2 regions of the Marinococcus sp. LNHM4E3-1 genome follow, and region 2 is predicted to be linked to the other one. Evidence: riboswitches for the same ligand, from Rfam matches in the RefSeq annotation. Region 2 holds a riboswitch; the other holds the start of a gene.
What was found. A riboswitch is a leader RNA that binds a small molecule or an ion and turns the genes downstream of it on or off. The one in region 2 is predicted to bind S-adenosylmethionine.
Positions count from the first base shown of each region.

Region 1 (4,423 bases), on a different contig from region 2:
CCTGCTTGCCTGGGGGCTCGGGTACTTCGGCCAGCCGCATATCATTACGAGGTTTATGGCGATACGTTCCGAAAAAGAAATTCCGATGGCCCGGTTTGTAGGTATGAGCTGGATGGTTATTTCTCTTCTCGGTGCTATTTTTACAGGATTTATCGGTATTGCTTACTTCTCCGGCAACGCCCAGCTCGGAGAAGGGAATCAGGAAACCGTCTTTATTCTGTTTACCCAGGTACTTTTTAATCCGTGGGTGTCCGGCGTTCTTCTCGCAGCGATTCTCGCTGCTATTATGAGCACGGTGGACTCCCAGCTGCTTGTATCCTCCAGTGCCCTTGCGGAAGACTTTTATAAAGGGATGCTCCGCCCCAAAGCTTCTGACCGCGAGCTCGTCTGGGTCGGCCGGATTGGCGTTATCGTCATCGCCCTCGTCGCCCTGCTGCTCGCCTCCAACCCGGGAAGCACGGTACTTGAACTTGTAAGCTACGCATGGGCCGGGTTCGGCGCAGTATTCGGGCCTGCAATGCTTTTCTCCTTATTCTGGCGCCGGACGAGCATGTGGGGTGTGCTTGCCGGGATGATCGCCGGCGGCACCACCGTCATTATCTGGGTTCAGCTTTCCGGAGGATTGTTTGATCTCTACGAAATTGTGCCAGGCTTCCTGATCAACGTCTTAATCATCATTGCCGTCAGCCTGCTTGGGCCGAAGCCTTCAGACAAAATTCAAACTGAATTTGATTCTGTCGGCACGTATACGGAGAAAAACTGAGCAAAAAATACCCGCTTCCTGGTATAGACAGGAGCGGGTATTTATTATATTTACTGCTGTTTTTCGGTGAATGCCTGTTCCTGAAGCGCTGCCGCTTTGTCCGTGCGTTCCCAGGGCAGATCAACGTCATGACGTCCAAAGTGCCCGTAAGCGGCTGTCTGCCTGTAAATCGGCCGGCGGAGATCAAGCATTTTGATGATGCCTGCCGGCCGGAGGTCAAAGTTTTCATTGGCAAGCTTTACGAGCACCTCTTCTGATACTTTTCCCGTACCAAATGTAGCGATTGAAATGGAGACAGGCTGAGCTACTCCGATCGCATACGCCAGCTGAACCTCGCATTTATCTGCAAGACCTGCTGCAATAATATTTTTGGCTACATACCGGGCTGCATACGAGGCGGAACGGTCGACCTTTGTCGGGTCTTTACCGGAAAACGCACCGCCGCCGTGACGGGCATAGCCTCCGTACGTATCAACAATGATTTTTCGTCCGGTAAGGCCGGCGTCCCCCTGCGGTCCGCCAATAACAAAGCGGCCGGTCGGGTTTATGAAATAGTTGGTTTTAGCGTCGAGAAGCTCTGCCGGCACTACCGGCTCGATAACGTATTTGTGCATATCCTCTTCAATCTGTGCAAGCGTTACGTCATCCGAATGCTGGGTAGAAATAACGATCGTTTCCACCCGGAGCGGCTTCCCGTCGTCTCCGTATTCCACGGTAACCTGCGTTTTTCCATCCGGACGCAGATACGAAAGATTGCCGTCCTTCCGGACTTTTGTTAACTGACTTGCCAGCTTGTGCGCAAGCGAGATCGGCAACGGCATGAGTTCATCGGTTTCATTATCTGCATACCCAAACATCAAGCCCTGGTCCCCCGCTCCGATCGATTCCAGTTCATCCTCGGTCATCGATCCTTCACGGGTTTCAAGCGCCTCATCAACGCCCTGGGCAATGTCGGCCGACTGCTCATCTATAGACGTCAAAACCGAGCACGTTTCGTAATCGAAGCCATATTTTGCCCGTGTATAACCGATGTCTTTCAAAGTTTCCCTGGCAATTTTAGGAATATCCACGTATGTAGATGTCGATATTTCTCCTGCCACTAATACGAGACCAGTATTTACTACTGTTTCCGCTGCCACCCGGGCATTCGGATCATCCTTTAAAATTGCATCCAAAATCGCGTCGGAAATCTGATCACACACCTTGTCCGGGTGTCCTTCTGTAACAGATTCCGACGTAAATAAACGTCGTCCAATTGTAGACACGCTGCTGCCTCCTTTTTAACTGCCTGCTACGGTTGTACTCTCCCATTCTTCGGGTAGACGAAAAGAAAACGGCAGTAGGCCGTTGTGTACAAGAAAAGCCCCTTGTCCCAAAAATTGAGGGAAAAGGGGCTGTCAGTTCAGCTTTTTCGCCTCTTATCTTTCAAGGCATCTGTCTGCCTCTCCAGGTTAGCACCTTTCCGTTACCGGATGGTTGCTGGGCTTCTCAGGGACTGTCCCTCCACCTGCTCAGGATAAGAGTATCCGTTCGTACAAAATCTTAACGCAAACCCTATTTGATGTCAAACCTAGTGCCCTCCGCGCTGGCACGTTTTGTCATCGCAAAGGAAATGAAACCACTGATACCGATTTACAGAAACAGTATGATACAGCTTGCGGCCAAGCGTTTCTACTCCCGGCAGTAAAAATACTGCCTTCAGCGGCTTCAAAGCCGGAATAGTATAACATAATTTTTTCACCGTATAATAACCAGCGTATACGTACGTATTATCCTCTACACTGTGCATCTGCTCTTCAAGCGGCTCTCCCTTGAGCATCGGGTACTTTTCAAATAAATCCTCATCATATATAGGCTTCCATTTCACCCTGTTCGTCTTATCTATCGCCGAGAGATAAGTATGGAATCTGGTGCATAACGGACAATCACTATCATAGAATACAATAAATTCCGGTTGTTGTTCCATAGTTGTTCCCCTTTCATTGCTTTCCTACATCTTTTCCCTCTTAGTCCTAAAAATATTCATGAACTTTTTTAACGAATAAGTATGTACTATTAAACTAAATGTGTTACACTATTTTATATTCTATCCATCATTCATGATGAATAAATCCAACTTCCCCCTCATTAAAGGAGTGATTGTTTATGAAGCCGCCGTTCGCTTCCAAACCCGAAACAAATCTATTGAATGAAGCGCACGTCCAATGGAATCTCTCTGTCCCTGCGCTTGTGAAGCGCTCGCTGGCTCTGCAGGAGGGCTCACTTACAGCAGAAGGTGCTCTTGCCGTGAAAACAGGCAAATACACCGGACGGTCTCCAAAAGATAAATATATTGTCGATGAGCCCGGCAGTTCTCCTTATATTGACTGGGGAAACGTAAACCAACCAATGTCCGAAGAAGTGTTTGAACGGCTTTATAAAAAAGTGACGGCTCATTTGAACAGCCGGAATGAAGTATTTGCAAGCGACGCCCTAGCCGGAGCTGACCCCGACTACCAGCTTCCTGTCCGGGTCATCACCTCCTGCGCCTGGCATCAATTGTTCGCCCGGCAGCTGTTTATCCGACCAGACGGAAGAGAAAATCCTTCTGCTCCGCCCTTTACGCTCATAGCTGCACCGGAATGCAAAGCAAATCCTGAGACAGACGGCACCTCGTCGGAAACATTTATCGTCATCAGTTTTGCGCAGCGCACAATTTTAATCGGCGGCACAGAATACGCCGGAGAAATGAAAAAATCAATCTTTTCTGTCATGAACTACCTGCTTCCTGAACAAAACGTACTGCCGATGCACTGCTCGGCAAACATCGGCAGTGATGGCGCAAGCGCTTTGTTTTTCGGTCTTTCCGGCACCGGAAAAACAACCCTTTCCGCAGATCCTTCCCGGCTTTTGGTCGGCGACGATGAACACGGATGGTCCGAAAACGGTATTTTTAATATCGAAGGCGGATGCTACGCAAAATGCTCGAATCTGTCCAAACAGAAAGAACCACAGATCTGGAACGCTATCCGTTTTGGCGCTGTACTTGAAAACGTTGGGATAGACGATGCCAGTGGAAAAGTTGACTACACGGATACTCAGATCACGGAAAACACAAGGGCGGCTTATCCGATTGAACATGTCGATGGGATTGTTCCCTCCGGCACAGCCGGTCATCCTTCGGCGATCATTTTTTTAACTGCAGATGCATTCGGCGTTCTTCCGCCAATCAGCAGATTGACGAAGGAGCAGGCCATGTACCATTTCCTCAGCGGCTACACAAGCAAGCTCGCCGGCACGGAAAGAGGCGTCACTTCTCCGGAAGCAACCTTTTCCACCTGCTTTGGGGCACCGTTTCTTCCACGGCAGGCTTCTGTCTATGCAGAAATGCTCGGTGAAAAAATTGATGAACACAATGTGCCTGTCTTTCTGGTGAACACCGGATGGAGCGGCGGCGGTTACGGAGTCGGCAGCCGCATGGATCTTTCATACACCCGGGCTATGGTGCAGGCAGCCCTCAACGGAGAGCTGACTGATACAGCCACGGTCGAGGATCCTATTTTCGGACTGCATATCCCTGAGTCCTGCCCCGGAGTTCCCGAAGATATGCTTCAGCCGAAAAAAATGTGGGCAGAAGCCGGCGACTATGAGGTTCAGGCCCGCATGCTTGCCCGCAAGTTT
Region 1 is NZ_JBQLID010000020.1:10,641-15,063, forward strand. It holds gene putP (sodium/proline symporter PutP) at 1-763, shown strand, start outside; gene metK (methionine adenosyltransferase) at 814-2,028, opposite strand; SAM riboswitch class I at 2,179-2,286, opposite strand; gene ACTRXI_RS15195 (thiol-disulfide oxidoreductase DCC family protein) at 2,334-2,729, opposite strand; gene pckA (phosphoenolpyruvate carboxykinase (ATP)) at 2,909-4,423, shown strand, end outside.
Region 1: another riboswitch for S-adenosylmethionine. It lies ahead of metK (methionine adenosyltransferase); the one in region 2 lies ahead of ACTRXI_RS09350 (methionine biosynthesis PLP-dependent protein).

Region 2 (4,423 bases):
CCAGCAGATGGGACTGCAGGCCGATCAGATTCCGGTCCCGGCAGGCGATATGCAAAAGTGGCCTGGCAGAGGTCTGCTGCTTGAGCATAGCTCCCATAGCGAGATTGTCAATCCGCGGGGAAGCAAGGGAATTATCGGCAAGCGTAACTGCATCCGCTCCTGCGTCATGAAGCGCCTGGGATCCGCGTATAAATTTTCCTGTTTTCAGTTTTTTCGGTGGGTCAAGCTCTACGATGACCGCTTTCTCGGTTTTCACTTTTTCATGGAGGGGCACAACCGGTTCCTTATCGGCTGTCGCCTCAGCCGCCGGAGCTTTTACCTTTACCGGGCGCTTCGTCTTTTCCGGAACGTCGTGTTTAACGGCTTCCGCTATCATGCGGACATGCTCAGGCGTCGTGCCGCAGCAGCCGCCAATCAGACGGATGCCCTGTTCTTTAAAGCGGAAAGCCTGCTTATAAAAGTACTCCGGGTTGGACTGGTACACGTAACGACCGTCATACCAGTTTGGAAGACTGGCGTTAGGATAAGCCGAATAATATGCCCGTCCGGTTAATTCCGCCTGCTCAAGCGATTTCAATATATGATACGGGCCCATCCTGCAGTTGAGTCCGACCACTGAAGCGCCGGCATCCTCGATCCGGCTGAAGGCTTCAGTGATCTGCACTCCCCCATGCATGACACCGACATCACCAAGTGCCACCTGGGCAATAACAGGAATCTCTTCATCTTTACTGCGGATGTAACGGACGATCTGCAGAAGCTCGGGGAGGTCGTAAAACGTTTCGAGCAGCAGACCATCCACCGGTTCCGCCAAAAAGACATTCACCTGTTCCTGCAGCGCCTGATTTAGAAACTCATCTGAATGTTCGCTCACCTGAACGCCTTTAATCCCTCCGACTGTAGCAAATACATAAGCCGAGCCGCCGGAAGCCTTCCTAGCCAGCCGCACGCCGGCCCGGTTAATATCCTGCACTTTATCTTCAAGCCCGTAGCCTTCAAGCTTCACCCGGTTCGCCGCGTAGGTATTTGTCTGGAGAATATCCGCCCCGGCTTCTGCGTATTCCCGGTGAGCATGCTCCACAGCCTCAGGGTCCGTTAAATTCATAGCTTCAAACGAGCCCTTATAGCCTTTCTGGTAAAGATACGTGCCCATTGCCCCGTCGCCGATCAAAATCGAGAAATCGAGTTTTTCGAGTACGTTCATAGCCTTGCCCCTCTCCTGCTTGTGCTTATGAGTTACAGCGCTCTGAGCGCCTGTTCGAGATCTTCAATTAAATCGTCCTTATCCTCTATGCCGATGCTGAAGCGGAGAAGACGGTTATCAACGCCGTTTTGAACCCGTACCGCTTCCGGCATATCTGCGTGTGTCTGTGTTGCCGGATACGTAATAAAGCTTTCAACCCCGCCCAGACTTTCTGCAAACGTGATGATTTTAATGTTTCGTAAAAATGAATCTACCCACTCTTCGTTTTCAAGACGGAAGGAGAGCATTCCGCCCCGGCCCGAGTAAAGCACGTCTGTTACCTTTTCATGACCGCTGAGATACTCTGCGATGGCTTTGCCGTTTTCTGTATGCTGCTTCATGCGGAGTTTTAAGGTTTTCATCCCCCGCATCAGCAGCCAGGAATCAAACGGGCTTAAAATTGTACCCATGCCGTTTTGAAGTGCCCCAATTTTTTCAGAAAGCTCGTCCACATTGGATACAATCAGTCCGGCAATCAAGTCATTGTGTCCGCCTAAATATTTCGAGGCCGAGTGCACCACAATGTCCGCCCCTTCTTCTATCGGGCGCTGAAGCACTGGCGTATAAAACGTATTGTCCACAATAAGCCAGGCACCGTGCTTTTTCGCGAGCAGCGAAAGCTCCTTCAGATCCGCTTCCTGCATCAGCGGGTTCGTTGGCGTCTCGATAAACAGCGCTTTTGTTTTATCTGTTATCAGCTGTTCAAATGCTTCGAGATCCCTCGGGTCACCGTATGTAACCGTGACGCCCCAGTGCCGCCATCCTTCTTCGAACAGACGGTACGTGCCGCCGTAAATATCGCTTGTTGCAATCACTTCATCACCGGTTTCAAATATCGCAAACAGCGTCTGGATCGCAGCCATCCCCGAGCTGAGGGCAAACCCGTGTTTACCTCCTTCAAGCGCGGCGATACCGTTTTCAAGCAGGTCCCTCGTCGGGTTGGCCGTCCGGGAATAGTCGTATCCCGTCGATTCTCCTATACCTGTATGTTTATACGCTGTGGAAAAATAAACAGGAGGATTGATCGCTCCGGTCCGCGGGTCGGAATTATTACCCAGTTGTGCCAGGATGGTTTCTATCTGCAGTTGCTTTGACATGTCACAGCCCTCATTTCTGTAAAATTAATGCATTAAATGTACGAAAAGGCCTTCTTCCTTAGACAGAAGAAGACCTTGGCATGCAATACTTCTTCTCATCTCGCAAGCACAGCTTGCAGGAGTTAGCACCTGACCGCTTCACCTGCGGCTGGTTGCTGAGACTTCCAAGGGCCGATCCCTCCATCTCTCTTGATAAGAAACGTTATATGATTACTTTCCAAAGTACATGAAACGAATCGATATTGCAAGTAACCTTTTTATTCCGGTGCAATATCAACATGCAGCTGGTTTTCATTGCCACAGACGCAGCGGCGAAAACCTGTTTCCATTTCCCCGGCCTTGTTCTTTCTGCCGCGTAGAATGTACTTTTCCCCGCATTTTGGACAGCGGATAACAACGCGGTAACGGCGGTCTTCTGACATAGTAGCTTCGTCCTTTCGAGTTGTTATTTCGCATTGGCTTTATTTGCTTTCGACAACGCAAACCACCACAAAAATAGCATGAACGGGATAAGATAATACAGAATATTGCCTAAAGAAGCGCTTAATATATAGTCGTACAGCCCGTGGAAGATAAGCGGAATCGCAAGAGCAAGAAAAAAAGAGAAGAGGCGCCTGCCATGACGGGAGGCGCGTTTCGCTGATACCGCATAATAACCCATAATCACACCCAGGAGCGCATGCACCGTCACTGGGAGCAGGGCTCTGGTAACAGCCGTTTCTATGCCGTTTGCAATTAAGTACAGGATGTTTTCAAGCGAAGCAAAGCCAAGCGACAGGGAAAGCCCGTAAATAACACCGTCGTAAGTATTTTTAATCGGGGCAAATCGAAGCACAAACGTATACAGGAGGAAAAACTTGATGCCTTCCTCGAGCAAGGCCGCCTGGGTATACTGCGCCGCAAAAAGCGGCATGCTTACCCCTTCTGTTTCAAGCGCATGTTCGATCACAAGCACCGGGAATACAATCAGTACCCCTATGACAAACGCACGGATGACCGGCAGCCTCCGCTCCACGTCCGCCCGGCGTTTTAATGTGAAATATATCAGTAAAGCAACAGCCGGCGCCAGGGCCGCCATAATCAGTGCGATCACCTTTCGTTCTCACCCTCTCTTGTTAAACGTATCGTATCATGCTATGTTCAAATTCGTAAAAGAATAATGCCAGCCACAGCCGGGCCGACGAGGAGGAATTGAAATGAAAAAAATACTAGTTATCCACACAGGCGGCACGATCGCCATGACCCAGACAGAAGAAAGCGGCGTGGAGCCGGGGCTTCACAACCCTTTAAGCCACTGGAGCCGCATTGCCAATCAAATTGCTGAGATTGTTACGAGCGATTTCCTGCATCTCCCGTCTCCTCATATTACTCCGGAGCACATGCTCTCTTTACACGAGCATATGCTTGAAAAGCTTTCCGAGGATACATATGACGGTGTCGTTATTACGCATGGCACTGACACCCTGGAAGAAACTGCCTATGCGCTCGATCTTTTTCATGACAAAGACCTGCCGGTGGTAGTGACAGGCGCAATGCGTTCTAGCAACGAAATCAGCGCTGACGGCCCCCAGAATTTCCTGGCAGCGGTCCGTACTGCCGCAAGCGAGAAAGCCCGGAGCATCGGAGTTCTCGTCGTTTTAAACGAAGAAATCCATTCTGCAAAAAACGTGACAAAAACCCATTCGTCCAATATTGCCACATTTCAGAGTCCGCAATACGGTCCGCTCGGCTTTGTGACGAACAACGAAATATTTATCCATCACTACCCGGCAAGCCGCGAGCATTTTTCGCCGGTCCATATGAATAAGAAGGTTCTACTTTTAAAAATGGCAGCCGGCATGGATGCTGCTTTGCTTTCCCCGCTGCTTAACCAGCCGCTTGACGGTATTATTATCGAAGCATTCGGTCAGGGCAACATTCCTCCAACCATCGTTCCGCTGCTTGAGGATTCGATTGCCAAACAGGTGCCTGTGGTCCTTGTTTCCCGCTGCCACAGCGGTGTCGTCCAGGCTACCTACAGCTATGAAGGAGGCGGCTACCAGCTGAAGCAAAAGGGCGTTATTTTTACGAACGGGCTGAACGG
Region 2 is NZ_JBQLID010000007.1:89,646-94,068, forward strand. It holds gene ACTRXI_RS09345 (bifunctional homocysteine S-methyltransferase/methylenetetrahydrofolate reductase) at 1-1,204, opposite strand, end outside; gene ACTRXI_RS09350 (methionine biosynthesis PLP-dependent protein) at 1,237-2,340, opposite strand; SAM riboswitch class I at 2,433-2,539, opposite strand; gene ACTRXI_RS09355 (hypothetical protein) at 2,598-2,762, opposite strand; gene prsW (glutamic-type intramembrane protease PrsW) at 2,786-3,433, opposite strand; gene ACTRXI_RS09365 (asparaginase) at 3,537-4,423, shown strand, end outside.